Regions from separate parts of the Micromonospora sp. DT15 genome, predicted to be linked through region 3. Evidence: riboswitches for the same ligand, from Rfam matches in the RefSeq annotation. Region 3 holds a riboswitch; each other region holds the start of a gene.
What was found. Region 3 has a riboswitch for cyclic di-AMP ahead of ACLQ3F_RS10305 (coiled-coil domain-containing protein). Riboswitches for the same ligand answer to the same signal wherever they lie in the genome.
Positions count from the first base shown of each region.

Region 1: another riboswitch for cyclic di-AMP. It lies ahead of ACLQ3F_RS16910 (coiled-coil domain-containing protein); the one in region 3 lies ahead of ACLQ3F_RS10305 (coiled-coil domain-containing protein).
Region 2: another riboswitch for cyclic di-AMP. It lies ahead of ACLQ3F_RS16410 (C39 family peptidase); the one in region 3 lies ahead of ACLQ3F_RS10305 (coiled-coil domain-containing protein).
Region 4: another riboswitch for cyclic di-AMP. It lies ahead of ACLQ3F_RS18455 (NlpC/P60 family protein); the one in region 3 lies ahead of ACLQ3F_RS10305 (coiled-coil domain-containing protein).

Region 1 covers NZ_JBNCKJ010000007.1:79,360-86,257, forward strand. The annotation lists gene ACLQ3F_RS16900 (helix-turn-helix transcriptional regulator) at 43-378, opposite strand; gene ACLQ3F_RS16905 (carbonic anhydrase) at 605-1,330, shown strand; gene ACLQ3F_RS16910 (coiled-coil domain-containing protein) at 1,387-2,406, opposite strand; cyclic di-AMP (ydaO/yuaA leader) riboswitch at 2,411-2,541, opposite strand; gene ACLQ3F_RS16915 (YibE/F family protein) at 2,708-4,096, opposite strand; gene ACLQ3F_RS16920 (copper-translocating P-type ATPase) at 4,513-6,477, shown strand; gene ACLQ3F_RS16925 (metal-sensitive transcriptional regulator) at 6,484-6,780, opposite strand; gene ACLQ3F_RS16930 (heavy-metal-associated domain-containing protein) at 6,875-6,898, shown strand, end outside.
Region 2 covers NZ_JBNCKJ010000006.1:386,713-393,610, forward strand. The annotation lists gene ACLQ3F_RS16400 (CDP-glycerol glycerophosphotransferase family protein) at 1-652, shown strand, start outside; gene ACLQ3F_RS16405 (alpha/beta fold hydrolase) at 657-1,403, opposite strand; gene ACLQ3F_RS16410 (C39 family peptidase) at 1,526-2,374, opposite strand; cyclic di-AMP (ydaO/yuaA leader) riboswitch at 2,606-2,746, opposite strand; gene ACLQ3F_RS16415 (hypothetical protein) at 3,031-3,801, opposite strand; gene ACLQ3F_RS16420 (hypothetical protein) at 3,937-4,419, opposite strand; gene ACLQ3F_RS16425 (acyltransferase family protein) at 4,513-5,748, opposite strand; gene ACLQ3F_RS16430 (glycosyltransferase family 2 protein) at 6,048-6,898, shown strand, end outside.
Region 3 covers NZ_JBNCKJ010000004.1:11,770-18,667, forward strand. The annotation lists gene ACLQ3F_RS10280 (STAS domain-containing protein) at 293-658, shown strand; gene surE (5'/3'-nucleotidase SurE) at 677-1,504, opposite strand; gene ACLQ3F_RS10290 (1-phosphofructokinase family hexose kinase) at 1,501-2,478, opposite strand; gene ACLQ3F_RS10295 (SRPBCC family protein) at 2,670-3,140, shown strand; gene ACLQ3F_RS10300 (hypothetical protein) at 3,288-3,788, opposite strand; gene ACLQ3F_RS10305 (coiled-coil domain-containing protein) at 3,930-4,994, opposite strand; cyclic di-AMP (ydaO/yuaA leader) riboswitch at 5,000-5,131, opposite strand; gene ACLQ3F_RS10310 (cation diffusion facilitator family transporter) at 5,250-6,167, opposite strand; gene ACLQ3F_RS10315 (HelD family protein) at 6,274-6,898, opposite strand, start outside.
Region 4 covers NZ_JBNCKJ010000008.1:4,219-11,116, forward strand. The annotation lists gene ACLQ3F_RS18450 (N-acetylmuramoyl-L-alanine amidase) at 1-1,434, opposite strand, end outside; cyclic di-AMP (ydaO/yuaA leader) riboswitch at 1,670-1,805, shown strand; gene ACLQ3F_RS18455 (NlpC/P60 family protein) at 1,819-2,859, shown strand; gene dcd (dCTP deaminase) at 2,921-3,499, opposite strand; gene ACLQ3F_RS18465 (pyridoxamine 5'-phosphate oxidase family protein) at 3,597-4,154, shown strand; tRNA gene ACLQ3F_RS18470 (tRNA-Gly) at 4,424-4,497, shown strand; gene ACLQ3F_RS18475 (N-acetyltransferase) at 4,757-5,254, opposite strand; gene ACLQ3F_RS18480 (2'-5' RNA ligase family protein) at 5,955-6,545, opposite strand; gene ACLQ3F_RS18485 (hypothetical protein) at 6,661-6,828, opposite strand.

The sequences.
Region 1 (6,898 bases), on a different contig from region 3:
TTACCGCCGCGACCGTTTGTCAGCGGCCCCCGGTGACCGGGGTCAGGCCCGGGGCTCCGCCTTCGCGGTGGACGTGTCGGCGAACAGCGCGAGCAGGTCGCCGACCTGCCGGTCGGCCTCGGCTGGGTGCCGGAACCGGCCGGCCGGGTTGAGGGTGTACTCGTTGCGTCGCCCGACCCGGGTGCGGTGCAGGTACCCGTCCGCCTCCAGGTCGGCGACGATCGCCTGCGCGGCCCGTTCGGTCACCCCGACCTCGGCTGCGACGTCACGCAGCCGGGCGGTCGGATTGCGGGCGATGGCCAGTAGGACGTGCCCGTGATTGGTGAGGAACGTCCAGTTCCGCCCACTGCCGGTGTCGCCTGTCACCGTGCTCGCCATCGTGTGACCGCCCTTTCGGATGTCCGTCTGCCCTCGCGAGAGTCTGGTCCGCCCCGCCCCGGGAAGGTTGCCCAGGGTGTGGCCGGAGTCAACGTATGAAATCTAAATCACGCATACCTTGACGCATCTTACGGTGCGTGTGACGGTGGAGCACGAGCCAGCGCCCGCCGCCCGCCCGGCGGAAAGCCGGTTTGACCAGGTCAGATGCGTCGAGACGAGGTGCGGGATGAGTCATACCGGGAGCTCCGGCGGTCAGCCGGGTCCGCAGCGGACCACCGACGGGGCCACCGCGCTCAGTGAGCCGACCCGGGCGTACGCCGAACTGGTCGCCGGCAACCGGCGTTTCGTCGATGGCGCCCCACGCCACCCCAACCAGGATGCCGGGCACCGGGCCGCGGTGGCCGACGGGCAACACCCGTTCGCGGTGATCGTCGGCTGCTCGGACTCGCGACTGGCTGCCGAGATCATCTTCGACCGAGGCCTGGGCGACCTGTTCGTGGTTCGCACCGCCGGGCACACCGCCGGCCCCGAGGTGCTCGGCAGCGTCGAGTACGCGGTGACAGTGCTCGGCACCCCGCTGGTGGTGGTGCTCGGTCACGACTCCTGCGGTGCGGTGCAGGCCGCCCGGGAGTCCGCCGCGACCGGTACCGCGCCGAGTGGCCATCTGCGCGCCGTGGTCGACGCCGTGCTGCCCAGCCTGCGCCGGGCCGCGGCCGAGGGCGTGGACGACATCGACGGCATCGTCGACATCCACATCGCACAGACCGTCGAGACGCTGCTCGGGCAGTCGCCAGTGCTGGCCGACGAGGTGGCGCGGGGGCGGTGCGCGGTGGTGGGCGTGTCCTACCGACTGGCAGCCGGAGCGGTACGTCCGGTGGCCGCTGTGCCGGCCGGCTTCACGACGTTGACGACTCCGGCCTCGACCGACCCGGCCGCGCCTGCCACCGTCTGACGCGACGAGGGCCGCTCCGCGTCACGCGGAACGGCCCTCGACGGAGATCGGGCGGGTCAGAGCAGCGACATGTGAACGTGGTCGGTGTGGTTCGACGGCCCGCTGTACGAACTCCAGCCGGTGGCCGGGAACCAGATCTGCCGGTTCCAGATCACGTAGTAGATGCCGAGCCGGTCGGCGTTACGGATGAGGAACGCGGCGACGTTGTTGCCGTACGTCCTGGTGTCGTTGTTGTGCCACGGGGAGAACCCGCTCTTCTGTAGCGACCAGTCGCAGGCGCGGCCCTTCGGGTGCTCCCACGGCCCGCCGGGGCGGTAGCAGCCGACGAACCGGTTGAAGCCGGCCGCCTTGACCTCCTTGTACGCGTGCAGCGTGCGCGGCGTGATGCAGCCGGAGGTGGTGGGGTCGTTCTCGCTGCACGACTGGGCCTTCCAGTCACCGTCGGCCGTGCGACCCGGGCCGATCTTCGCGACCTTGGAGGTGGCATCCACCAGGCCGCCGGTGAAACCCTTGCCGCCGACGAGGGAGAGCGCCTTGTCGGCCTCGCTCTTGCGCTTCGCCATCAGGGCGGTCTGCTTCTGCTGCTCGCGCACCTCGGTGTCGAGGGCCAGCTTGGCCTGCTCGGCGCGGGACTTCACCTCGTTGACCTCGGAGAGCTTCTTCTCGTTGACCATGTTGATCTCGTCGAGCAGCCCGGCGCGCTGGACGAACGAGTCGGGCGCGTCGCTCTCCAGCAGCATTGCGACGGCACCGATCCGGCCGGTCCGGTACGCCTGGGCGGCGATCTGCCCGACCTGCGGGGCCAACGCGTCCAGGTCGGCCTTGGCCCGGTTGACCTCCGCCGCCAACTCGCTCTGCCGCTTCTTGGATTTGTCCAGCTTGGACTTCGCGGCGGAGTAGTCACGGTTGGCCTGCTCGATGACGTCGTTGAGCAGCTTGGGCTCGCCGTCCTCCTCGTGCCCGGACGGTGTGGGGTTCGTCGGGGCGGCGTGCGCCGGGAACGGCCCGGCGAACACGGTCAGTGCGGCGATCACGGCCACCACGGGTGTCAACCAGCGGCGTAGGGGTGCCGTCACAATGTTCCCTTCCGTCGACCGCCGACCGGGTTAGCTGACGGGTTCGGGGCGGAAGTGGCCCCTACCGCTGATGCGGATTCACCCCAGGTACCTGGGTCCCCGGCTCGCCGGTTGGCGATTGGGCGGTGGCACCGCAGGCGCCGCTTCGCGCCTTCATCGGTAACCGGCAGCGAGGTTACCCGAGAGTCGACCGGCTGAGCTACGCCTGGATGCCGACCAAAAGCGTCATTTCGCCATAGCGTTCTGTGACCAGTGACGGGGTTCTCAGGGTGGATGCCCGATCTGGTCACGCTGAGGAGTGTCACCATGCCGTATCCGTGCTCCTGTTCGACTTCGGCCACCGGTCGGTGGCCTCGGGTGGGGGTGCGGTCCGCGTCCGGTCCGGTTCGTCGGAGCCGGCCGTTCGCGGTGAGCTGAGTGCGGCCAGCGCCTCGCTGCGGTCCGGCTGGGGCCGGGGCGCGGGAGCGTCGGTGGGGGCTGAGGCGTCGGTGAGCGCTGAGGCGTCGGCGCGCCCGGCGGCGGTGACCACCGCGGCCAGCCCGGTGGTCAGCGGCACGGCGGCGATCAGACCGAGGGTGGCGACCGCGCTGCGGACGATCTCCTGCGCGAGGAACTCACTGGTGAGGATCTGCCCGATCGGCCGCGAGTCGGCGGTGAGCAGGAGCAGTAGGGGCAGTGACGCACCCGCGTAGGCCAGCACGATGGTGTTGACAGTGGAGGCGATGTGCGCGCGGCCGACCCGGGTGGCGGCACGGTAGAGCTGCAACCGGGTCAGCCCGGGGTTGGCGCTCGCCAGTTCGGTGACGGTGGCCGCCTGGGTGACCGTCACGTCGTCGAGCACCCCGAGTGACCCGATGATGATTCCGGCGAGCAGCAGACCGTGCAGGTCCACGTCGCCCTGGAACATCGACAGGGTGGTGGCGTCCTCGCTGCCGAAGCCGGTGAGGTGGGTCGCGGCCGTGGCGATTGTGGCGAGCACGCCGGTCAGGACCAGGCTGCCCAGGGTGCCGAGCACCGCGACCGAGGTCTGTGCGGTGACCCCGTGGGTCAGATAGAGCACCACGAACATGATCAGGGCCGAGCCGACCACCGCCACCAGCAGCGGTGACCTGCCGGCGCTGATGCCCGGCAGCACGAAGGTGAGCAGGATGGCGAAGCTGGCGGCCAGCCCGGCGAGCGCGGCCAGACCCCGCCACCGACCGAACGCGACGATCGCGACCGCGAAGATCACCGCCAGCCACACCATCGGGGTGCCGCGTTGGTGTTCGGCGATGTTCCAGTTGCTGGTGGCGGGATCGGTCGGGTCGGCCAGCTCGACCAGGACGACCTCGTCGCCGACCTCGACCCGGGGTGCGCCGGGCCCGTCGGGCACCGGAGTCCGTACCTGCTGGCCGGCGGTCGGCCCGTCGTCCACCCGCACGTCGACAGTGCCGCACCGCCCGTCGCCGAGCCTCGGTGTGCCCTCGGGGACCGACGGCGCCGGCGGGCACGGCTCGCTCACCACCCGGGTGACAGTGCCGGGGTAGCGCGGCACGTCCGCACCACCATCGGTCTGCGGTGACCCGCCGCGCGGCCAGAGCAGCACCGCGGCCAGCACGGTGGCGACGAAGAGGGGCACCACAGTCACGACGAGGATCCGTCGCACCCGAGGCGGGGCGGACGGAGCAGGGTGAGTGTGGTCGGCGGCCAAGGTGAGACTCCCAACGATCCGGTGCGGGATACGGGTCAGCGGGCCGGGCGGTTCACCGTTGCGGTGGAAACGCGGCGGACGGCGGGGCGGATCGCTGCCTGACGACCGCTTGATCACGGACGGTCAGTGCTCGGCCCGGTCGGCTGGGGGCACCGCCACGACGTGGCGGCGCCGGTGCCCGACTGTGCAGCGGCATTCGGAGGGCCATCGGGGGAGATGCTAGCCAGCCCTTCCGGGGGTTGCAGGTCGTGGCGGAGTGTCGGGCGGCCGAACCGCTCGCGCGGCGGTCTCCGGGGCGGCATGTTGGAGCCATGCCCGCTCCGTCACCGCCCGACCCCGACCGACCGCGACACGCCGAACCCGTGCCGCACGACAAGCACGCCGGACACGACAAGCACGCCGGACACGATCCGGCGATGTTTCGCCGTCGGTTCTGGGTCTGCCTGGTATTGACCATCCCGGTGGTGCTGACGAGTCATCTCGTGTCGGGTCGGCTGGGCCTGAGCGGGGACGTCGTCCCCGGTCAGGGCTGGGTGGGCCCGGTGCTCGGCTCGGTGGTGTTCTGGTGGGGCGGTTGGCCGTTCCTGGTCGGCGCGGTTCGGGAGGTCCGGGACCGGGCGCCCGGGATGATGCTGCTGGTCGCGATGGCGATCACCGTCGCATACGCCGCGTCCCTGGCGACCAGCGTCGGCGTCTTCGACCTGGACTTCTGGTGGGAGTTGGCCGCGCTGGTCACCATCATGCTGCTCGGGCACTGGCAGGAGATGAAGGCCATCGGACAGGCCCGGGGAGCGCTGGCGGCGCTGGCCGCGCTGTTGCCGGACGAGGCCGAACGGGTGGCGGCGGACGGGCGGGTCGAGGCCGTGCCGGTGACCGGTCTGCGGATCGGCGACGTGGTGCTGGTCCGGCCGGGGGGTCGGGTACCGGCGGACGGCCGTGTCGTCGAGGGCGGCGCCGAGCTGGACGAGTCGATGATCACGGGGGAGTCGCGGCCGGTCGCCCGGTCGACTGGCGACCGGGTGGTGGCCGGCACCGTCGCCACCGACTCGGCGATCCGGGTGCGCGTCGAGGCGTTGGGTGAGCAGACCGCCCTCGCCGGCATCCAGCGGATGGTCGCGCAGGCCCAGGCCTCCGGTGGACGGGCCCAACTGTTGGCCGACCGGTTCGCCGCCGCGCTGTTCTACCTGGCCACCGGGACCGCCGTGCTGACCGTGCTGGTCTGGACCGCGCTCGGTCAGCCCGACGAGGCGGTGGTCCGCGCGGTGACCGTCCTGGTGATCGCCTGCCCGCACGCGCTGGGTCTCGCCATCCCGCTGGTCGTCGCGCTCTCCACCGCGCTCGCCGCACGGTCCGGGATTCTGGTCAAGGACCGGCTGGCCCTGGAGCGGATGCGGACCGTCGGCGCGGTGCTCTTCGACAAGACCGGCACGTTGACCCGGGGCGAGCACGGGGTGACCGACCTGGCGACGGCGTCCGGCGTCGAGCGGAACGAGGTGCTGCGGATCGCGGCCGGTGTCGAGTCGGAGAGCGAACATCCGTTGGCCCGGGCGATAGTGGCGGCGGCCGGCCGCGGCGGCCCGGCCCGGGCAACCGGGTTCCGGTCGCTGCCGGGCCGCGGTGTGAAGGCGACAATCGACGGTACGGAGTACGCGGTGGGCGGGCCGGCGCTGCTGCGCGAGCTGGGCCTTTCGCTCCCGGCGGAGCTGGAGGCCGCGACCGGGCGGTGGTCGGCGCGGGGTGCCGCGGTGTTGCACCTGGTGCGGCTGCCCGACGCCGTGCTCGGTGCGTTCGCGTTGACCGACGAGGTGCGTCCGGAGGCCCGGCGCGCTGTCGACGAGTTGCGAGCCGAGGGTGTCCGGACCATCGCCATGATCACCGGTGATGCCCGGCCGGTGGCCGAGGCGGTCGCCGCCGACCTCGGCTTCCGGCCCGGCGTCGACGAGGTCTTCGCCGAGGTGCTGCCGGCGGAGAAGGACGATCGGGTGGCCGAGCTCCAGCGGCGGGGGTTGGTGGTGGCGATGGTCGGTGACGGGGTGAACGACGCGCCGGCGCTGGCCCGGGCGGACGTGGGCATCGCGATCGGCGCGGGCACCGATGTGGCCATCGAGTCCGCCGGGGTGGTGCTGGCATCCTCGGACCCGCGCGGGGTGGGGGCCGTGGTCCGGCTGTCCCGGGCGTCGTACCGGAAGATGCGACAGAACCTGGCCTGGGCGGCCGGCTACAACGTGGTGGCGCTGCCGCTGGCCGCCGGGGTGCTGGCCTGGGCGGGTGTGGCGTTGAGCCCGGCGGTGGCCGCGGTGCTGATGTCGGCGTCGACGATCGTGGTGGCGCTCAACGCTCAGTTGCTGCGCCGGGTCCGTCTCGATCCCGCGCCGGACTGAGCGCGGTCAGCCGCGCTTCATGAGCCGGCCGACCGCCGCCATCATCTCGGTGGCCATCTCGTCGGCCCGACCATCGGCGGCGCCCTCGTGCATGCAGTGCCGGGCGTGCCCGTCGAGCAGCCCGAGGGCCACCTTGTCGAGGGCGGCCTGGATGGCGGAGATCTGGGTGAGCACGTCGATGCAGTAGCGGTCGTCGTCGACCATCTTCTCGATGCCCCGGACCTGCCCCTCGACGCGGCGGAGCCGCGCGAGCAGCTGGTCCTTGCTGGCGGTGTATCCGCGGATCGGGGTGGGTGCGGTCATACCGACCAGGATAGCGTACCCCCAGGGGGTATGGTACGGTCGGTTCTGTTGGGATACCCCCACCGGGTACCGGTACCACGAAGGAGACGATCCAATGGTCGACACGACGTACCAGGTG
Region 2 (6,898 bases), on a different contig from region 3:
GTCGATCGAGGTGCGCCCGGAGCCCGCAAGAGGGTTGGCGCACCCGACGGTGCTCTACACGCCGACCTGGACCGGGCACCACGCCGACGCCGACTACTGCTCGCTACCGGTGGCCGAAAGCCTGCTGCGTCGACTGTTGGAACGCGGCGCGACGGTGATCCTGCGAGCCCACCCGTACACCACGCAGAACCCGGCATCGGCCCGGCAACTGGGCCGCCTGACCGAACTGCTCGTCGCCGACCGGGCCCGCACCGGCCGCCAGCACGTGGTCGGCGCGGCGGCTCGGGAGCTGAGCCTGACCGAGTGCGTCAACTCCGCCGACGCGCTGGTCTCCGACGTGTCCGGAGTGATCTCGGACTTCCTCTACTCCGGCAAGCCGTACGCGGTCACCGACATGGGCGACGAGGGCGACCGGTTCGTGGAGCGGTTCCCGCTGGCCGGGTCGGGTTACGTGCTGCGTCGGGACATGTCCAACCTGGACGACGTGCTGACCGCACTGCTGGACACCGACCCGCTGGCCGAGGCCCGCTGGGCCACCCGCCGCCGCTACCTGGGTGACTTCCCGGCCGAGTCGTACGCCGAGGCGTTCCTGGCCGCCGCCCGCCGGGAGCTGGCACCGGCCGAGGCGCTCACCGCGACCGCACCGGCATAGCCGCTCAGCGGTAAGGATCCAGCAGCGCCAGCACCGCCGCCGGGTCCTCCACATGCGCGTTGTGTCCGAGACCGGGCAGCGTGGCGACCGGTACGCCATACTCCTTGAGCTGTTCGTCGGTGACCATCGGGTCGTTCTCCCCGCGCGCCAGCACCACCGGCACGTCGGTCGCCGCCAGCAGCGCGGCCAGATCGGGCTCGCCGACGGCGAAGGCGGCCGGGTCCATGGCGAGGCGCCACCGGCCGTCGACCTGGCGCAGCCCGGCTTCCACCACCGGGTGGTCCGGCGGGACCAGACCGGTGAGCCCGGCGACCCGCAGGTAGCGGCGAGCCGCCTCGGTGCGGGTGGCGAACCAGCTCACCGGTCGGGCGGCGAGCTCGGCGGCGCGGCTCAGCTCGGCGGGTGACCAGAGTGCCTTGATGCCCAGCCCGACCACGGCGTCCACCGGCGTTCCGGCATCGCGGGCGGCCAGCGCCAGGCCGACCACCCCACCCAGCGAGTGCCCGAGCACGACCAGCCGGTCGTCGGGGACGAGGGCCCGCGCGATCTGCTGAGCGAAGCCCGCGAAGGAGTACGACGGCAGCGGCGACGCCCAGCCGTGGCCGGCGAGGTCCGGTGCCAGCCACCGCCCGGGCCAGTGCTGCTCAAGGTACGGGGCCCAGGGCAACCACACGTCCCCGGTCGTTCCCATGCCGTGCAGCAGCAGCAGGACCGGCCCGCGGCCGGTGTGACCACCCGTTTCATCCACCACGGCCGCAGTCTCCCACGGTTCACGGTCGGGTACGAGGGCCGTCGATGGCGGGCCGGGCGGACAAACGCCGCGGGCGCGGCCCCTTGTGGGAGACGGCGCCCGCGGCGGTCAGGGTGCCCGGGTCAGGCGGAGTAGCCCCGGCTGGTGATCCAGTTGGCCAGGTCGATCGTGGTGATCCAGTACGACGGGTCGGCCGGGTTCGCCGAGTCGGCGATCCGCACGGTGCGACCGTTGTCCTTGTAGCCCACCACGGCGATGTAGTGCCCACCGCCGTAGGAGTGCCACCCGCCGTCGGTGTCGACCGCGTCCCCGACGACGTTGGCCACCACGCCCCGGCCGTCGGTGACGGCCTTCACCACGTCGGCCTGGAGCCGGTCCATCTGGGCCGGGCTGGGCGCGCCGGGGAACATCCGGGTCCGGTACGGGGAGCCCTTCACCTCGGCGTTGAGCACCCGGGTGGTGTCCTCGGCCGAGTTGGTTCCCATCTCGGTGGTGCCCAGTTCGGCGCCGAGCTCTTCCTGGGTGCGGTCGATGCCGGCGGCGCTGAGCGCGTTCCGGGTGGCCGCCGGGCCGCAGTTGTAGTAGGTGTTCTGCGCCTCGTAGTCGTAGTCGAGCACCTTCGTCGCGGGGGGCTTCGGCGGCGTCGGCTTACGGGTGAGGTCGGGGTTGCTCTTGGCCTTGGCGGCGGGCGACGCGGCGCTGGTGGCCGGGGCGGCCGTGGTCGGCGCGGCGCTGGCCGAGGGGGACGCGTCCCGAGCCTCACTGCGGGAGGCGGCGACGTCGCTGCGCATCTCGGCGACGGTGGTCGCGGTGCGCTGGCCGGCCGGGGCGTCGTCGGCAGTGGTGAGCAGGGCGCCGGTGGTGGTGGCGATCGCGAGGGCTGCGGCGGAGGCGGCGACGATCTGGTACGGGCGCTCGGTGGCGAGGCGACGGAGCTGGCGCTGCAGGGTGTGCTTCACGGGGTCCTCCACGGATCGGGGGGAGAGCGGCACACCGGGGCCGGACCGGTATTCGGGCAGGCGCCAGCGCGCGGACAGTGGTCCGCGGGTGTGAACCGCTCAGGGGAACGCCCGGATCGGCCGGGCGGGAAAGGCGATGACCCGGGGGTCAGCTCACCGTCACGCGACGAATGAGCGGGTGCACCGCCGCGCCGTGGAGGCGAGGGAACAACCGAGGGGTGGAAAGGTGCTGCACGAGGATGGGACTCCTTCCGACACCGCCTACCGGGTTAGCTGACGGATTCGGGCGGGAAGACGCCCTACCGCGGGCCGTGGCTCGCGGATTCACCCCGGACTTACTGGTGGGTCCCCGGTTCGTTGATCACGATTAAGCGGGTCGATGCGGCGTCGCGTCTTGCGATCGGTTACCGCACCGGACGGGACGACACTACTGGCGTCCCAACGCCCTGCCAAGCCAGGTTCACCTGCGTAAACCCCAATTGGCGCCACAATTTCTGCGCGTAATGCCGATGATGTGACTCGATGGGACAACCAGTTACGGCGACGCCTACGGGCGACAACCGGACAGGCCGTAAAGAACGCGGCCACAATCGCGGGAACAATCCCGTCGATCGCGTCGGACGTCCCATTTCCCGATTGGGTGACCGGCCTCACATAACGGATTGGGCTCAACCCACCCGGGCCGGGCGCCACAGTGCCACGACGGCGGGACGCAACGCCCCGGCGACCGTGCGGCGCGCGGGGGCCACGCTCGGACGGAGCCGGGCCGCCGCCGCGTACGCCTCCTCGGCGAGGGCACGAGCCGACTCGGCGGCCAACTCCGCGTCGCGCCAGGCGACCCGCTCACGGTCGGCGGCCACCTGGTAGTCGGTCGACCGCGCATCCCGGATCACCCGGCTGATCAGCACCTCCTGCTCGACCGGGTGTCGCCGGGGATCCCAGCCGCGCCGGTGCCCGAACACGTCGCCGAGCTGCGCCATGGTCAGGTCGCCCCGCCAGTACGCCGCCATCGCCGCCCGGTGCAGATAGCGTTCCCGGGCGGCGTACTCGGCGGGGGTGTGCGGGGTCTGCGGGGTGGGCAGTGCCCCCGCGCCAGCGAAGCGACGCGCGGCGGCGTCCGCCTCGTCGTACCCGATCCAGGCCTGCTCCAGCTGTTCCTGAGCGGTCAGCCAGGCGGCACGCCGCCGCTTGGCGGTGGTGGCCGCGCGGGCCGCGGCAACGGCCACCTCCTCGGCGTAGCGGCGCCTGTCGACGGCCTCGGCGGCGGCCAACTCCTGGGCGGTGGGCCCGGCCGGGACCGGGTCGCCGGTCGGCCGAGCCCGTTCGGGGCGGGCGGCCAGCACGGTGAGCAGGCCCAGGGTCAGCAGGAACAGCGTCGACCAGATGGCGGCGGCCCGCGGCACCTCGGTCACGAACTGGTAGAAGACGACGGTCTCCATGGTCGGCACCTCGGGGAGAGAGAGCAGTGCGATGGAAAGCCGCGCCGACCAGCGGGCCACGGCGGGCACGGGGTCGGCGGGTCAGGGAGCGGGTGGGTCGACAGGGCGCGGCGGCGGGACGGTCGTCCCGGTGGCTCAGCGCCCGGGTGGGGCCCGGGAAGCCCGACCGCTCGCACTGTGGACGAGGGGCAGCCGGTCAGATTCGGCCGCGCTGGCCGGCAGCACGCCGGCCGCGCTGGTGCCCTGATCGCCGGGGAGCGCCACCGGCGAGTCGACCGACCAGGTCGGGACCGACTCCTCGGTGGCCTTCGCCGGGGCCGGACGGGCCGCGCCGTGTGCCCCCGACCCGATGGCGTCGGCACCATCGTCGCCCTGCGCACGGCCGGCGTTGATGACGGTTGACCCCGTTGGCGCGGCGTGTCGGCAGGAGGCCGCCAGCGAGCCGGCGACAGTGGTCGGCACCACGCTCGACGTGGGCCCCGTGCCGGGCGTCGACGTGGCGGCCGTGGCCGGGCCTGCGCCGAGCGCCAGGGCCGCGACGACGGCGAGGCTGGTCAGCACCCGAGTCGCCCAGCGCGCCACCCACCACAGCGGACAGGTGAACGCGACCGGAAGCACGTCCCCACGCTACGCCTCGCGCCAACCCGTGCGCATCGACCACGGGCGTGTCGGATCACGCCGCGCCGACCCCTTTGACCAGGGTGGACGCCGTCAGCGCAGGTCGACGTAGGTTGATCGACCGCCGGCCTGACCGGCCTCGCCGGCAGGTCCGTCGACCTCGCCGCGGGCGATGCTCGCGGGGTCTCGCGCGTCGTCGTCGCCGGCCGGGCGTTGACGGGGGACGGGTGCTGGACGGGCCGCGCGGCGCGGCGCGAGCCGACGCATCATCGGGGTTTCGACGAAGCGGTGCAGCAACCCGGCGAGGATCAGGTTCGCCGCCAGGAAACCGAGCACCACGGCCGGGCCACGCCAGCCTCCGAAGCCGATCCCCCAGGTTCCGCTCCACCGCAGCACGGTCGTCATCACCAGCACGTGCACCAGGTAGAAGGCGAACGAGACCTCACCGAGCCAGACCAGCGGCCGGGACCGCCACGGCGAGCGCCGACCCCGCACGTCCGCGTCCGCGGCAGCGGTGATCACCAACAGGTACGCGACCGCGAGCAGCGTGGTCCACAGCTCGGCGCGGATCCACTGCGCGGCCACCACCCAGGTGACCAGGAAGATTCCGCTGGCCACTGTCAGTTTGGGACCGCGCCAGAGCCCTCGGCGCATCAACTCGGCCGCCACCGCGCCCAACCAGAACTCCAGCGACCGCACCGGCGGGAAGATCTGGGTGAACCACCAACGGCTCACCTCCGGCACCAACTCCTGTGCCGGCCAGAGCGCGAGGATCAGCAGCGGCAGCGCGACGATCAGCGCCCAGAGCAGCTTCGGCCGGGCCCGGCGCAGCAGCGGCAGCGCCAGCGGCAGGCAGAGGTAGAAGAAGAACTCGCAGGACAGCGACCAGCTGACGGTGTTGATGCTGTAGAACCAGCCCGGCCGGGGATCCCACGCCTGCAACAGCAGCAGGTTCTCCAACGCCGCCGCCGGCAGGACCGGGTCGGCGAACCACCAGGCGACCACCAGCGTCGCCACGAACAGCACCAGGTGGTTCGGGTAGATCTTGGCGATCCGTCGCCGCCAGAACGTACGCCGCGAGTCGCCCTCGCGGGCCGACCAGACCAGCACGAAACCGCTGAGGATGAAGAAGAACTGCACCCCGGAGAGACCGAGGGTGAACAGCGCGTCGATGACGGCCTTGTAGTCCGGCTCGGCGATGATCCGCATGGTGCCGGCGTGGAAGCCGAAGACCAGCAGAGCGGCGATCCACCGCAGCCCGGTCAGCGAGGGCAGCCGGGGCGGGGCCGGTGCGGGCCGGGCGGCCGACGTCGCGGCGACGCTCGTCATGCCGGGATCCCGGCGCTCGGCAGGGTCACCAGCACTGTCGTAGCCTCCTCGGCGCGGCGTCGGACGGCGCGACGGCGACGCCCACGACGACCCGGCAGGGCCGCACCGAGGCACCCTACCGGGTCACTCCCGGGTGAACCGGACGCATCCCACCCGCCCCATGACCCCGCGCTCCCCGGGCTGGAAACCGCCCACCGGTTCGGCGTTAACCTCCCGCTGGGCGGGAGTTCAGAGAGTCCACCATCGGCGGCAACGTCAGGTTCCGGGGCCGGCCACCCGGGTCGTCGAAGGTGGCGGACGTGGTCAATGAGCCGACGCACGCACCGCTGCTGAGCATCGTCGTGCCCGTGTACGGCGTCGAGGCGTACCTGTACCAGTGCCTCGAGTCGATCCGGGCCGACATCCCGGCGAGCGAGTCGGACGCGGTCGAGCTGATCGCCGTCGACGACGCCTCCCCGGACGGCTGCGGCGACATGCTCCGCTCGTACGCGGTCAGCCGCGACGGCGTGCGCGTCGTGCACCTGAGCAGCAACGTGGGTCTGGGGCTGGCCCGCAACGCCGGGCTCGACGTGGCCGACGGCCGGTACGTCTGGTTCGTCGACAGCGACGACTGGTTGCCACCGGGCACGATCGCCGCGGTGCTGGACCGGCTGCGCCAGCACCAGCCCGACGTGCTGATGCTCGACCACCTGCGGGTGCACGAGGACGGCCGGCGGGAAATCGACGCGAGCAGCCCGCTGCTGCGCGGGATCACCGGCGTGACCCGGTTGGCCGACCAGCCGCAACTGCTGCGGGTGCAGCACACCGCCTGGAACAAGGTGGTCCGCCGGGACTTCATGGACGAGCTGGAGCTGCGGTTCTTCCCCGGCTGGTACGAGGACATCCCGTTCAGCCACCCCCTGCTGATCGGGGCCGAGAAGATCTCCGTGCTGGACCGGGTCTGCTACCTGTACCGCCAGGGCCGCCAGGGCGCGATCACCTCCACCCGCAGCGGCCGGCACTTCGACGCCTTCGCCCAGTACGAGCGACTGATGGACTGGGTCGCCCGGAAGCACCCGGACGAGCGGTTGCAGGCCGAGCTGTTCGAGCTGATGATCAGCCACTACCTGGTGGTGGTGGGCAACGATGGCCGGCTGCACCCACACCTGCG
Region 3 (6,898 bases):
GCCGACGGCACACGGGGCGGGCGTAGGTCATGGGCCGCCTGTCGGGCGCGCCGGTTCCGGACCGCTACCCTGGTTCGGCGGCGGGCCGGTCCCGACTGATCGCCGATGGTCAGATAACGAAAAGTCTTGAGTAATCAGATACTGAAAAGTACGGATATGGGTGGCTTTGTGGGCCCGGATCCGTGAATTGCTCATCCCGAGGGGTGGCGACCGAGGCCGTCAGAGGAATACTCTCGGTCGCGGCCCGCGTACTGATGAGACGCCCGGGGGACGGGCGGGTGGAGGTGCTCGCGTGAGCCTGTCGATCGTGAAGTCGGTTCTGTCCGGTGGTGTCGTGGAGATCGCCCCGCGGGGTGAGATCGACGTCGACACCGCGTACGAGGTGCGCGAAGCGATCGCAGAGGTGCTGGCCAAGGGCCGCCCCCTGCGCATCGAACTCAACATGAGGTTGGTCACCTTCATCGACTCGGTCGGCATCAGCGCCATGGTCGCCGGCTTCCAGACGGCCGAGGTCAGCGACGTCAAGCTGGTGGTGACCCAGCCGAGCCGATTCGTGCACCGGCAGCTCTGGGTGACCGGCCTGCTCGGCCTCTTCGGTGCCCCGGAGCCCTACTTCGCCGGCGCTGCTCCCACCCCCGAGGTGCTCCCCGGCGCCTGAGCGCGCCGGGTCTCCCCGTCAGGGCTGCTCGTCCAGACCGGTCAGGTCGATGTCGGTCGCCTCGGTGACCGCTCGGATGGCCGTCACCGACGCGTACCCGGCGGCCAGCAACGCCACGTCCGTGCCCGGCTGTGCGGCCTGCCCCGGCTCCTCCAGCGAGGTACGGACGAACCCGTGGCCGGATTCGGCCACCGTCATCTGCACCTGGCCGAAGCTGGCCAGGGTGCCGCGCCGCACCCCGCGCAACTGCCCGTGCGGCAGGTCCGGGGTGTTCACGTTGAGCACGCTCTCCATGGGCGCGGAGGTCAGGCGGGGGAGCAGGTCCAGGGCGACCCGCGCGGCCGTGCCCCAGTGCCGCTCGGCGTCGCGTATCCGGGCTGCGGCATCCACTGCGGCACCACCGCTCGCGGCCGTCGCCTCGCCGACGGAGAGCACGTCCAGGGAGACCGCCATCGCCCGGCAGCCATTGCTGGCGGCGGTGAACGCGGCGCCCACGGTCCCGGAGTGCAGCACCGCCCGCCCGGCGTTGGCGCCCCGGTTGACGCCGGAGAGCACCACCGACGGCGGTGGTCCGAACGCCCCGTGCAGGGCGATCAGCGTGATGAAGCCCGGGGACCCGGCAACCCCGTACGTCGGCACCCCCGCCAGGTCCGGCAGCGGATGCTCGTTCACGACGACCCGTCCGTCGCGCTCCACGGCGCTCATCGCGGCGCTGGTGCCGCTCGCCTCCTCCATCGGCGCGGCCACCACGACGTCCAGGCCCCGCTGCCTGGCTGCCCAGGCCAGCGCCTGGATGCCCGGCGCGGCGACCCCGTCGTCGTTAGTGATCAACACCCGCAGGGTCATCGCTCGACCACCCGGCCGGCCAACTCGTCCGGGGTGGTCCGCTCCTGTTGCCGAGTGTCCGCCGGCACCAGCCGGACCCGGTCCACCAGCCCGGTGATCGAGTCCAGCCGCCCGGTGCCCAGGCCGTGCCGGGTCACGTTCAGCGCGCCAGCGGCGGCGCCGGTGCGGATGGCGGTCCGAATGTCGCCGCCCCTGGCCACGACGGCGGCCACTCCGGCCGTCATCGAGTCGCCCGCGCCGCGTGGGTCGGCGGCCTCCAGCCGGGGCATCTCGACCTGGAACAGTTCCCCGTCGATGAGCGCCAACGCCGGCTGGTCGGCGCGGCTCACCACCACCGTCTCGGCGCCGCCCGCGTGCAACTCGTACATGGCCCGCGTCAGCTCCTCGGTGTCGTCGCTGCGGGCGCGGCCGTCGCGGATCAACTCCTCGTGACTGACCTTGAGGAAGAACACCCCGCTCTCCAGCACCGAAGCGAGGTGATCGCCGGAGAGGTCGACCACCACCCGAGCACCGTTCGCGCCGAGGTCGGCGGCAAAGCGTCGGTACAGGTCGGCCGGTACGAGCCACGGTTCGTTCGGCCCACTGAGGATGCTCACCGAGGCCCGCAAGCCCTCGCCGAGGGCAAGGTTGTACAGCTCGTCGATCTCGTGCCGGCTCAGCGGCTGTCCGGGCACGTCGGCGATCTCCTGCCGGGAGCCGTCGCGGCGATCGTGCACGTACCCGCCGCTGCCGGAGTCACGGACCACCACCTTGAGGTCCACACCCTCGCTGACCAGCAGTGGCTCCAGCACCTGGCCGATCTCACCGCCGAGGGCGGCGCAGAGCACCACGTGGACTCCGAGGGAGAGCACCATCCGGGCCTGCCAGACGCCCTGCCCGCCGGGGTGCAGATGCAGCTCGGGGTGGTCGTTGGGCTGGTCCACCATCACCGTCAGCTGTGGGGTGGGCGCGAAGACCATCACGTGCCCACTCATCGGTCGTCGCCGTTCATGCTGGCCGCCCTCCGGCACCTTCGGAAGATTCCGTACTAACCGACCTTAATGGCGCAGGTGGTGGCAGGTCGTCGCATCGGCCCGGTCCGGCACGGCGCTGAGGGTCCCTGGGGCGTTGCCAGCCAGACATCGGTACGGGACGATCGGGCGACCAGACGACGGCGGGAGACGGTGTGCTCAGCAGCGATACCTTCAGCTACACCGTCCAGGCGCGGTGCTCACCCGCCGAGGCGGCAGCGTTGCTCAGCGACCTGACCCGGCAGGGCGAGCTGCATCCGCTGATCGTGCGGGTTCGCCGGGTACCGCCCCGGCCCGGCGCCCAGGCCAGCTACACGATCAACGACCGGTTGGCGGCCGGTCCGCTGCGCTTCCGGACCACCTACCACGCGGACGTGCTGATCAGCGAGGCCGACGAGATCGTCATGGTGGCCCGCCAGTGGCCGGCCACCACTGTGCGAAACCACACCCGACTACGCGCCGAGCCGGACGGCCTGACCCGCGTCGACGTCGAGATCACCCTGACCGCGCCGAGGCCCCTGTTCCGCTACGCGTTCCGCCAGGCCCAGGCCGCTCACCTCGCCCTGGCCACCCGGCTGGGCGCGGCCCTGGACCGCACCAACAACACCCCGCCCCCTAACCCCTGACCCGCGTCCCGACCCGCCCCGGGGCCGAGCCCGTCGGCGCCCCTGGCGCGCCGATCTTGCAGTTTCAGCTGTCGATATCAGTGGGATGAACCCATATGTCGGCGCAGTAAGTGCAAGATCGCGGGCGCGTAGGGCGGGGCGGGCGCGTTAGATCGGGGTTGGCGCGCTCTTGTGGGTCGGGCGGGTGGTGGGACGTCGGCCCCACGGCTTGTAGGTGGAGAGCACTGTCGCGATGACCATCAGGCTGGTCGACACCGCCGGCGCGATGACCAGGTCGGCGCGATCGCGGGCGGGCAGGGCGGCGCCGACCGCTCCGGCGTGACGCAGATTCGGGGTGAGCAGGAACAGCACCAGCCCGACCATCACCGTGGTGAGCACGAGCTTGACCAGCACCCAGCGGTGGCGCAGCAGGCCCCACGGGGTGAGCAGCGAGCTGGCGACTCCGATCAGCCACACCAGGACGCTCAGCGGCGCGAACAGCACCGTGCCGACCAGGGCCGTGACCGGATAGACCACCGCCGGGTCGGCACCCCGCTGCACGGCGACGCCGAGGGTGAGCAGCACCAGGTCGGCGCCGAGCCAGCCCAGCGAGGTGACGAGGTGCAGGGTGAGCAGCGCCTTGCGGGTGGTGGGTCGGATCCGAGGCATACCGCGATGCTGCCCGCCGGCCACCGCCGGGTCGTCCGACGAGCGACGACATCAGGGGTACGCCCGGTGACGTAGCCCCGCCCCCGGACACACATGATGCCTGTGAGCCATCACTGGCTCACAGGCATCACGACGCGTGGGTCAGTAGACCGACAGGTGTACGTGGTTGGTGTGGTCGCTGGACGGGTCGCCGCCCGCCCCGCTGTACGACTTCCACCCGCTGCTGGGCAGCCAGATCTGCCTGTACCAGATCACGTAGAGCACGGCGAGCCGGTCCGCGTTGCGGATGAAGTACGCGGCCAGGTTGTTGCCGTACGTCTTGTCGCCGCCGGTGGCGTCGCCGCCGAAGCCGTTCTTCTGCGCCGCGAAGTCGCAGGCCCGGCCCTTCGGGTGTTCACCCGAGCCGCTGGGGCGGTGGCACGAGACGTACCGGGTGAATCCCGCGGCCTTGGCCTGGTTGAGCGCGTGCAGGGTGCGCGGGGTGATGCAGCCGTTGGCCGGCGTGGGGTCGTTGACGCTGCACGACTCGGAGGGCCAGGAGCCGTCGGAGTTGCGCGGTGCGGCCTTCGCGTTGGCGCTGGAGGTGCCCCGGTTGGAGCCGGCGTCGGCGGTGGTCTGCGGCTTGGGCGTGGTGGCCACACTCAGGGCCCGTTCGGCCTGCTCCTTGCGCTTGGCCATCACCGCGACCTGCTTGCGCTGTTCGTTGATCTCGCCGTCCAGGGCGACCCGGGTGCGGTTGGCCTTGTCCTTGGTGTCCAGCAGGTCGCGCAGCACCCGGTCCTCGTTGGCCGCCACCGCGTCCAGCGCGGCCGCCCGGTCCATGAAGCCTTCCGGGGTGTTGCTGTTGAGCAGCGCCGACACCGCACCCAGCCGGCCGGTGCGGTAGGCGACCTCGGCGATCTCGCCGACCTTGCCGTTGCGCTGGTCGATCTCGACCTCAATGGTCTTCAACTGGGTGCCGAGCTGCTTCTGCCGTTGCACTGAGGTGTCCAGGGCGCGCTTCGCGTCCAGGTAACCCTTGCTGGCCGCATCGAGCTGGGCTCGCAACGCCGGGGTGCCGCCCTCCTCGTCGGAGTCGGGTGCGGCGGCTCGCAGGCCGGTCGGGGGAGCGGCCGAGGCGGTGCCGGCCGGAAGCGCGACGCCGAGGGCGAACATCGCGACGATCAGGGCCGCCAGTCGGGCGGCGGGTGGTCGTGCTGGTGCCACTGCGCATGTCCTTCCGTCAGCCGCCGACCGGGTTAGCTGACGGGTTCGGGACGGAAGATCCCTACCGCTGACGCGGATACACCCCAGGAACATGGTTCCCCGGTTCGCCCAGTTGGGCGATTAGGCGGCGACCGCCACCGGCGCCGGGAGGGCGCCGCCTGGTGACGGCCGGGACCGAGCCTACCGGTGCGGGTGGGGCCGCTGCAGCCGATGTGACGGACGGTGCGTGCGTCACCACGGAAATCGACGAACCGGTCACCATTCGATGGAGCCGCAGGCTCCAGAAGCGGCGCCGGGCTCGATCTGCAATGTCGCGTGTTCGATGCGGAAGTCGTCGTGCAGGGCCGTACGTGCCGCGGTGAGCACCGCGCCGACCTCCGCGCCCGGTGCCATGGTCAGGTGGGCGGAGGCCACCTCCATGCCCGAGGTGAGCGTCCAGACGTGCAGGTCGTGCACCTCGACGACACCGGGGACGGCGGCGAGCCGGTCGTGCACGGCGGTCACCTGGAGGTGCTCCGGGGCGGCCTGCACCAGGATGCGGATGGCGGCGCGGGCCAGCCGCCAGGTGCGCGGCAGGATGAACACGCCGATGGCGACCGCGACCAGAGGGTCGGCCCACCACCAGTCGGTGACGGTGATGAGCAGCGCCGCGCCGATGACGCCGACCGAGCCGAGCAGGTCACCGAGCACCTCCAGGTAGGCGCCCTGGAGGTTGATGCTCTCCCGGGCTCCGGCGCGCAGCAGCGCGAACGCGGCGATGTTCGCGAGCAGGCCGAGCACGGCCACCGCGAGCATCGGACCGGCGATGACCTCATGCGGGTCACCGAAGCGGCGGATCGCCTCGACCACCACGTAGATCGCGACGCCGGAGAGCAGGACGGCGTTGGCCAGCGCGGCGAGCACCTCGAGCCGGTAGAGCCCGAAGGTGCGCTGCGGGTCGCCGGTGGCCCGCCGGGTCGCCGTGATGGCGGCGAGCGCCATCCCGATGCCGAGCACGTCGGTGAACATGTGCCCGGCGTCGGAGAGCAGGGCGAGCGAGCCGGTGTGCAGTGCGACCACCGCTTCGACCACCATCAGGGTGGCGAGCAATCCGAAGGCCGCCCAGAGTCGACCCCGGTGCTGGTGTGCGGCATTGGCAACGGACCCATGGTGGTGGTCATGACCTGCGCCCACGAGAACCACCTTCCGCCGCTGGTCGGGACCCGGTCAAATGTATGCTCACATCGCTATGTGTGCAAGTGTACGGGCGGGGCGTGCCGCTGGCGGCAGTCCGCACACGTCAGCCGGTCGGGTCGATGGTGGTGAGACGCTGGGTGGCCCGGGAGAGCGCCACGTACAGGGTGCGCACCCCGGCGCCCGGATCCGCCCGGATCTCGCTCGGGGCGACCAGCACCACCCCGTCGTACTCCATGCCCTTGGCTTCCAGGCTGGTCACCACCTGCAACCTGGGCGCGCCGAGCGCGCCCAGCCAACCGGCGACCTCGTCCCGGCGAGGGACCGGCGTGATGACCCCGACCGTGCCCTCCACCTCGGCCAGCAGGCCGGCGGCGGCCTCCACGGTCGCGGTCTCCAAGCCCGTCGCGGGCACCACCAGCTCCACCGGCTCGACCCCGGTGGAGCGGACGGCGGTCGGCAGCGGAAGGTCCGGGTAGAGCCGCCGGATCTCCGCCGCCGCCACCGCGAAGATCTCCGCCGAGTTGCGGTAGTTGGTGGTGAGCGTGAAGTCGTGTCGCTTACGCCGGCCCAGCGCCTGGTCGCGGGCCCGGGTCAGCTCCTCCGGATCGCCGGTCCACGCGGTCTGCGCGGGGTCGCCCACCACGGTCCAGGAGGCCAGTCGGCCGCGTCGACCGATCATCCGCCACTGCATCGGCGAGACGTCCTGCGCCTCGTCCACCACCACGTGC
Region 4 (6,898 bases), on a different contig from region 3:
GCGCAGCACCACCGACGAGGAACCGCGCGGAGCGCAGGGCACGCCCACCGTGACGCAGTCGGTGAACGCCGGCTGGTTGGTGGTGTAGTCCGGGTCGATCCGGACCAGCCCGGTGGCCGGGGTGCCGGTGTCCAGTCGAGGGGCGTGCAGCAGGTCGAAGTAGTGCGTCCAGTCCCAGTAGGGGCCCGGATCCCAGTGCATTCCCCGCACTGTCGAGGGGATGGTGCCGGGCACGTTGTCGTGGCCGATGATGTGTTGGCGGTCCAGTGGGATGCCCAGCCGCAGCGCCAGGTGCCGGACCAGCTTCGCCGAGGTCCGGTACATCGCCTCGGTGTACCAGGTGCCCTGCGCCGCGAAGCCCTCGTGTTCCAACCCGATCGACTTCGCGTTGACGTACCAGTTGCCGGCGTGCCAGCCGACGTCCTTCGTCTTGACGTGCTGGGCGATGTGCCCGTCGACCGAGCGCAGCGAGTAGTGCCAGCTCACGTAGGTTGGGTCCTGGACAAGTTGCAGGGTGGTGGCCCAACTCGCCTCGGTGTCGTGGATGACGATGTACTCGATCTTCTGCCGCGCGGGCCGGTCGGAGAGGTCGTGGTTGCCGTAGTCCCCCTCGCCGAACGCCTGGTAGGGCGCCGGGATCCATTCGCAGGAGATGGTGCGGGGGCATTCCACCCCGTCCGGGCGGGCCAGCCGGCGCAGGCCCAGCCGGTCCAGCCAGGAACGTTCGGGCCGTACCGTGCGGGCCGGCAGGGTGATCCGCTGGCCGTCGTCGGTCACCCGGGCTTCGCCCGCGCCGATGGTGGTGAAGACCTCGTCGGCGAAGGCCGCCGCGGCGTCGGCGCTGTCCGCGCCCGAGTAGCGGGCCACCGCGCCGTACCAGGCCGCCGGGTCGGTGTCCGCGCCGACCGTCGCGCCCAGATCCCTCTGGTACGCGCTCAGCAGCGCGGCCCCACCCCGGATGTTGAGGCCCGCGTCGGTACGCAGTGCCTCGGGGGCGGCACCGGTCAGCGCGGCGGCGGCGTCGACGGTCTGCAACGCGGCGGTGGACGGGGCGGGTGCCTCGACCGGTCGGGGCGCGGGCACCCGGGCCGGCCGGGAGCCGTCACCGCGTGGGTCCTCGGCGCCGGCGTTGTGGTGACCGCGTCCGGGTAGGGCGGCCACGTGCCGCACGTCGGTGAGGTGCATCGGGCCGTAGCCGCCACTGGTGCTCGGTGTGCCGGCGTTGGTGTCCCAACGGGACTCCAGGTAGGAGACGCCGAGCAGCACGACGGCCGGTACGCCGTACTCGGTGGCCGCGTCGGCGTACTGCTGTTGGCGGTCGGTGGTGGGCGCGGCGGCGGCCGGGCCGACGGAGAGTGGCACCGTGGTCGCGGCGGCGACCAGGGTGGCGGCGAGCAGCGCGCGCCAGCCTGTCGACAGGGTTGGATGGTGCATCGAACCCCCTAGATTCTCGCGGAGTGAGGTCAGGTCACCATCGCGCCGTCCGGGAGATCGCGTCAATACCTTTCCATCTATCGAAGTGCACGGAAAGAATTCTTCACACACGGTCAGTGACCTCGTCCAATCCGTACGGAGTGTCACGGCCGCACGGGTTGCGGATCGGTAACGGGCGTCTCTACTCTGGTCATTTGTCGGCCCGACAGCAGCTCCGCCCACCCCGGGCGGTAACGGACCGACACCGCCGAGTCGTTTCCGAGCGAACCGGGGACCCAGGTCCCTCGGGGTGAATCCGCAGCCACTGCGGTAGGGCGCCGACTTCCCGCCCGAACCCGTCAGCTAACCCGGTAGGCGGTCAGGAAGAAGGAGTACGGAACCCCGGTGGCACTCCATGCCCCGCGGCCGTCGTCCGAGCGGTCGGCATCAGCCGGCCCGGCGTCGATAGTGCCGCGCCCACGCTGGTCCCGCTTCACCACCGCACTCGCCGCGCTGGCCGGCGTCGCCGTCGTTCTGACCGGTAGTGCCACGCCGGCCCACGCCGACCCCTCCGTCGCCGAGATCGAGCGCCAGATCGACGCCGACTGGAACAAGCTCGAACCGGTCATCGAACGGCACAACGCCACCCGCATCGACCTCGCCGCGAAGCGCAAGCAGGCAGACGCGCTGGCCGCCCGGATCACTCCGCTCGAGCGCCAGGTCGACGCCGCGATGGACAAGGTCAGCGCCCTTGCCGTACGCGCCTACATGGGTGAGAACGTCTCGACCGTCAACGCGATGCTGGGCAGCCGGTCGCCCAGCGAGGTGGTCGGCCAGCTCGAAATGCTCGACCGCTTCGCGCACGACCAGCAGAAGGACGTCCGCCAGGTGGCCGACCTGCGCGACCAACTGGCCGCGCAGAAGGCGCCACTGGACGAGATGGTGGCCCAGCTGACCCGCACGGAAGCCCAGCTGGCGGCGAAGAAGAAGCAGATCAACGACGAGATCGAACGCCTGCAGAAGCTGCGCCTGAAGGTGTACGGCAGCGGCGGCGGCGGTCCGCTGCGCCCGGCGCCCTGCCCGGGTAGCTACCCCGGCGGTGCCGCGGGCACCGCGGTCAAGTTCGCCTGCGCGCAGATCGGCAAGCCCTACGTCTGGGGTGCCGAGGGTCCGAACTCGTACGACTGCTCCGGGCTCATGCTGGCCGCCTGGGCGAAGGCCGGCGTGTCGCTGCCGCACAACGCCGCCGCGCAGAGCCGGGTCACCAAGAACGTCAGCAAGGGTGACCTGCGCCCCGGCGACCTGGTCTTCTACTACAGCGACATCCACCACGTCGGCATGTACGTCGGCGGTGGCTGGGTGGTGCACGCCTCGCAGGCCGGTCAACCGGTCAAGATGAAGAAGGTCGACGACGGCCCGATCCACAGCTATGGCCGTCCAGGCTGACCCAGTGTGACCGAAGGGGCCCGTCGCGATCTCCTCGCGGCGGGCCCTCGTCGTTCTGGTCCTAGCGGGTGGGCCAGGTGCGCCAGTGCTGCCAGGCGCGGCTGGGTGTCGGCCCCCGCTGGCCCTGGTAGCGCGAGCCGTAGACCACCGAGCCGTACGGGTGCTCGGCTGGCGAGGAGAGCCGGAAGATGCAGAGCTGCCCGATCTTCATGCCCGGCCAGAGGGTGATCGGCAGGTTCGCCACGTTCGAGAGTTCCAGCGTCACGTGGCCGGAGAAGCCCGGGTCGATGAAACCGGCGGTGGAGTGCGTGAGCAGCCCGAGCCGGCCCAGGGAGCTCTTGCCCTCCAGTCGGCCGGCGAGCTGGTCACCCAGCGAGATGACCTCCAGCGTCGAGGCGAGCACGAACTCCCCCGGGTGCAGCACGAACGGCTCGCCGTCGGGGACCTCGACCGCCGAGGTCAGGTCGTCCTGCTGCATGGCCGGATCGATGTGGGTGTAGAGGTGGTTGTTGAAGACCCGGAACAGCCGGTCGAGTCGGACGTCGATGCTGGAGGGTTGGACCAGGGTGGGCTCGAACGGCTCCAAGCCCAGCGTGCCGGCCTTGATCTCGGAGACCAGGTCACGGTCGGAGAGCAGCATCGGACCACCATAGCCGCGTTGCCGGAAGTGGCCGGATTCGGTGCCGGACCAGCGCGTCGAGGTCGCTACTCGTACATTTGTTCGATAGAATGCCCACATGGCTTCCTGGTCCGAATTCGCCGCCGACGAGCCCCGACTCGCCGACGGGATCCGCGTTCTCCTTCAGCAGTACGGGCCGGGCTTCGGCTATCTGGCCACGGTCCGTGCCGACGGCGGGCCCCGCGTCCATCCGGTCTCCCCGGTCATCACCGCCGAGGGGCTGTTCTGCTTCATCATCGACTCGCCCAAGCGCCGCGACCTCGAACGTGACGGCCGTTACGCGCTGCACTCGTTCCCTGCGGAGGAGAGCGACGACGAGGCGTACGTGGCGGGTCACGCCCGCCCGGTGACCGATCCGATCCGGGTGGCGCAGCTGGCGCAGAGCGCCCGGGCCGAGCCGCAGGTCGACTGGCGGCTCTTCGAGTTCACCGTCGACGTGGCCATGCTCACCCGCCGCGAGCAGCACATCGCGGGCATTCCGGGTCTCGGGCCGAGCCGGCCGGCCGTTCGGGTCTGGCTCGACCCAAACGCCCAGTCGGCGGTGGCAGCGCCCCTCGCCGTCCCGCAGACGCGCCCGACCCTCCTCAGCCGTGACGTGCAGTGCACGGCCGCCTGACCACACCACCGGAAGATCATCGGTGCCGGCTCCGTGGTGACGGAGCCGGCACCGATGCGTACGCCCGCCACACCCGGCGAGCCGCCACTCCCGCATGATCCACTCGACTTCGGCGAAACCGCGGTATCCCGGCGCTGCGGATGCCCCGACTTCCAGGAAGCCGAGTGGATCAACCCGGCCGACCCGGGCGGCACGGTCCGCGGACACCTGCGGTCACCGGGGGTGCCTGGGTGCATGGGCTCGATGACTCGGGTACAGTGGTGCCGCTTGCGGGTGTAGTTCAATGGCAGAACATCAGCTTCCCAAGCTGACAGTGCGGGTTCGATTCCCGTCACCCGCTCCACGATCAAGGCCCAGGTCAGGACATGTTCCCGACCTGGGCCTCATTCGTTCCGGTCACTTCTTCGGCTTGGCGTGCCCGTTACGTGCCCGATCCCGGTAGGCCATCCCGCCTGCCATCGACCCGGGCAAGCCGAGCAGACCACCGCCCGACCCGCCAGCGTCCGCACGGGCCGTCAAGGTCCGCTTGACGTGGCGGGCCGGGCGGCGGCCCGCTCCCAGGAGGGCGGGTCGATGGCAGACGGGATGGCAGCCGCGCGGTGTCACGAGGCGCGCGGCAGCGCGAGCCAGTCCTGCCAGGTAATGTCGCGGCCCAGATAACGGGGCTGCCGGAAGGGCCAGTCGGCGGCGATCCACTGCGGCACCAGCGCGTCGAGCGCGCGCTCCACCTCGCCGCCGACGAGGTCGTCCACCACCCACCAGGAGACCTCTCCGTCTGAGCCGGTGCGCTCGGGCGGGTCGATGTAGACGCAGCCAAAGATGACCGTCTCCTCCTCGTCCAGCAGCGCGTAGTTGAACGACTGGTGCGCGGCTATCTCCTTCTCGTGCCGCAGCAAGTCGATGCGGTCCTCTTCATAGGTCATTGTCTCCTTGGGCCAAGCCCAGGCCGGGCCGAAGATCTCCCACAAGCGTTCTCGGGAGCCCATCACGGCGGGGTAGTCGATCGCGGTGTCCGCCTCCCGGATCGGCCGCAGGTGAAGCGCGGTGTTGGGCACGGGCACGTAGACGGGGTGGACGAAGTCGTCAGGCAGCCAACTCATAACGGCCGAGGCTACAACCAGTCGGCGCGGGATGATCCAGGCGGCGCGGGCCACGGCGGACGACCGCCGGGCTTCGACAAGACCGCCTACAAGTCCAGCCCTTGTCTACGCCCGCCGTGCCCGACCCGTGCCCGATGGAGCGGTCAGCAGGGGTCAACAGCGGCTCCTCGCACGACAGCGACCGGTCCCCTCCGTGCTCGATAGCCAGGCGGCGCGACTGCTCACCGGCGTGATCAATCCGATTCCCAAGCTGACAGTGCGGGTTCGATTCCCGTCACCCGCTCCACCATGAAGGCCCAGGTCAGGACATGTTCCCGACCTGGGCCTTCATCCGTTCCGATCGCTTTCTTGCGCTTGCGGTGCCTCCGCTACTGCAGAGCCGCGAGAAGGCCAGAGACGGCAACGACGAGCGCAGCGATGCTGCTGGTTAACGCTGCCCACTCACCTAGCGTGGTTGGCCTGCGTCGGCCCGTCCGCATCTTCCGCCTGTTCGTTCGCCTCATCAACCCTGCGCCCTCCTCGGCCCGGTGGTTGCACGTCAGGAGCGGCGCCAACTGATGTACCGCCCTGTCCCCGCGCGCCTTCTGCTGGCTCACGTCAGTACGTCGGTCACACAGTTAGCTGACGTGGGTCTTTTGCAAGTTGCACCACTGATGGGCGAGGACCCCGTACCGATGCCTGGTTGAGTGACGGTCGCCCGTCACCCGCTCCCCGATCGAGGCCCTGGCCAGGACGCTGTGACCTCCGTACCAGCAGGCGCAGGTGGCGTGGTGCCAAGCGGGAACTCGCAGACGGTGCGCCAAGGGCTGATGTCCGGCGTTCCGGCGATCAGCCGGACTCTGTCGATGGCCGCGTTGATCGGTAGGTAAGTGGAGACGGTTTCCGCGGCGTGGCTCAGCGTGGCCTTGGCGGCGTCGTGACCGATGGTCAGGTGCGGCACCACATCGCTGTGCGCCCCGGCATACGGGGGCGCCTCGGGAAACTGCTGCCACACCGCCGAAGTGAGCTCCAGGAACGGGCGAGCTGGCTGCGGAGCAAGCCAGACGACCGTGTCACCGAACCAGCCGACGTCCGTCAGTGCGACGTCGAACCGCGGGATCCCGGCAATGGTCTCGCGCAGTACGGCCAAGACCTGCTCATCGATCTGCTGCGGAGGCAGGAACGGGTAGAGGACGGTCACGTGGGCTGGCACCCCCCACCCAGCGGCCCGGTCGAGCGATGCCCGGAAGGGGCCCACCGCCTTCTCGGCCTCGGGTATCGGCACGATGATCGCCGTCTGTATCGGTTCCATCCCCACAGCTTTCCGCTACGGTCGGTGCCGGTCCACTGGATTCACCACCCGCCAGGCGGTCCGCACTCACCAGAGGTCGGGCGGCAGCAGGAGCCGTGGTGGTGAGCGCCCGTTCTCAGTCTCGGGACCGCATTCGGGCAGCGAGGAAGGACGGCCGCTCGGTGAGGCGGGCGTAGGCGTCCTCGTTGACCTCGCGGAGTTCGACGCGCGGCCGTGGCTCGATGAGCTTCTCCAGGAGGAAGCCGGCGTCCAGGAGTTCGCCGAGGAATGTTTCCAGCGTCATCCGCTGGAAGTGGAGGGCACCCGGCCCGTGCGGCAGATCGACCCAGGAGTCGTCGTAGTAGGAGCCGCCA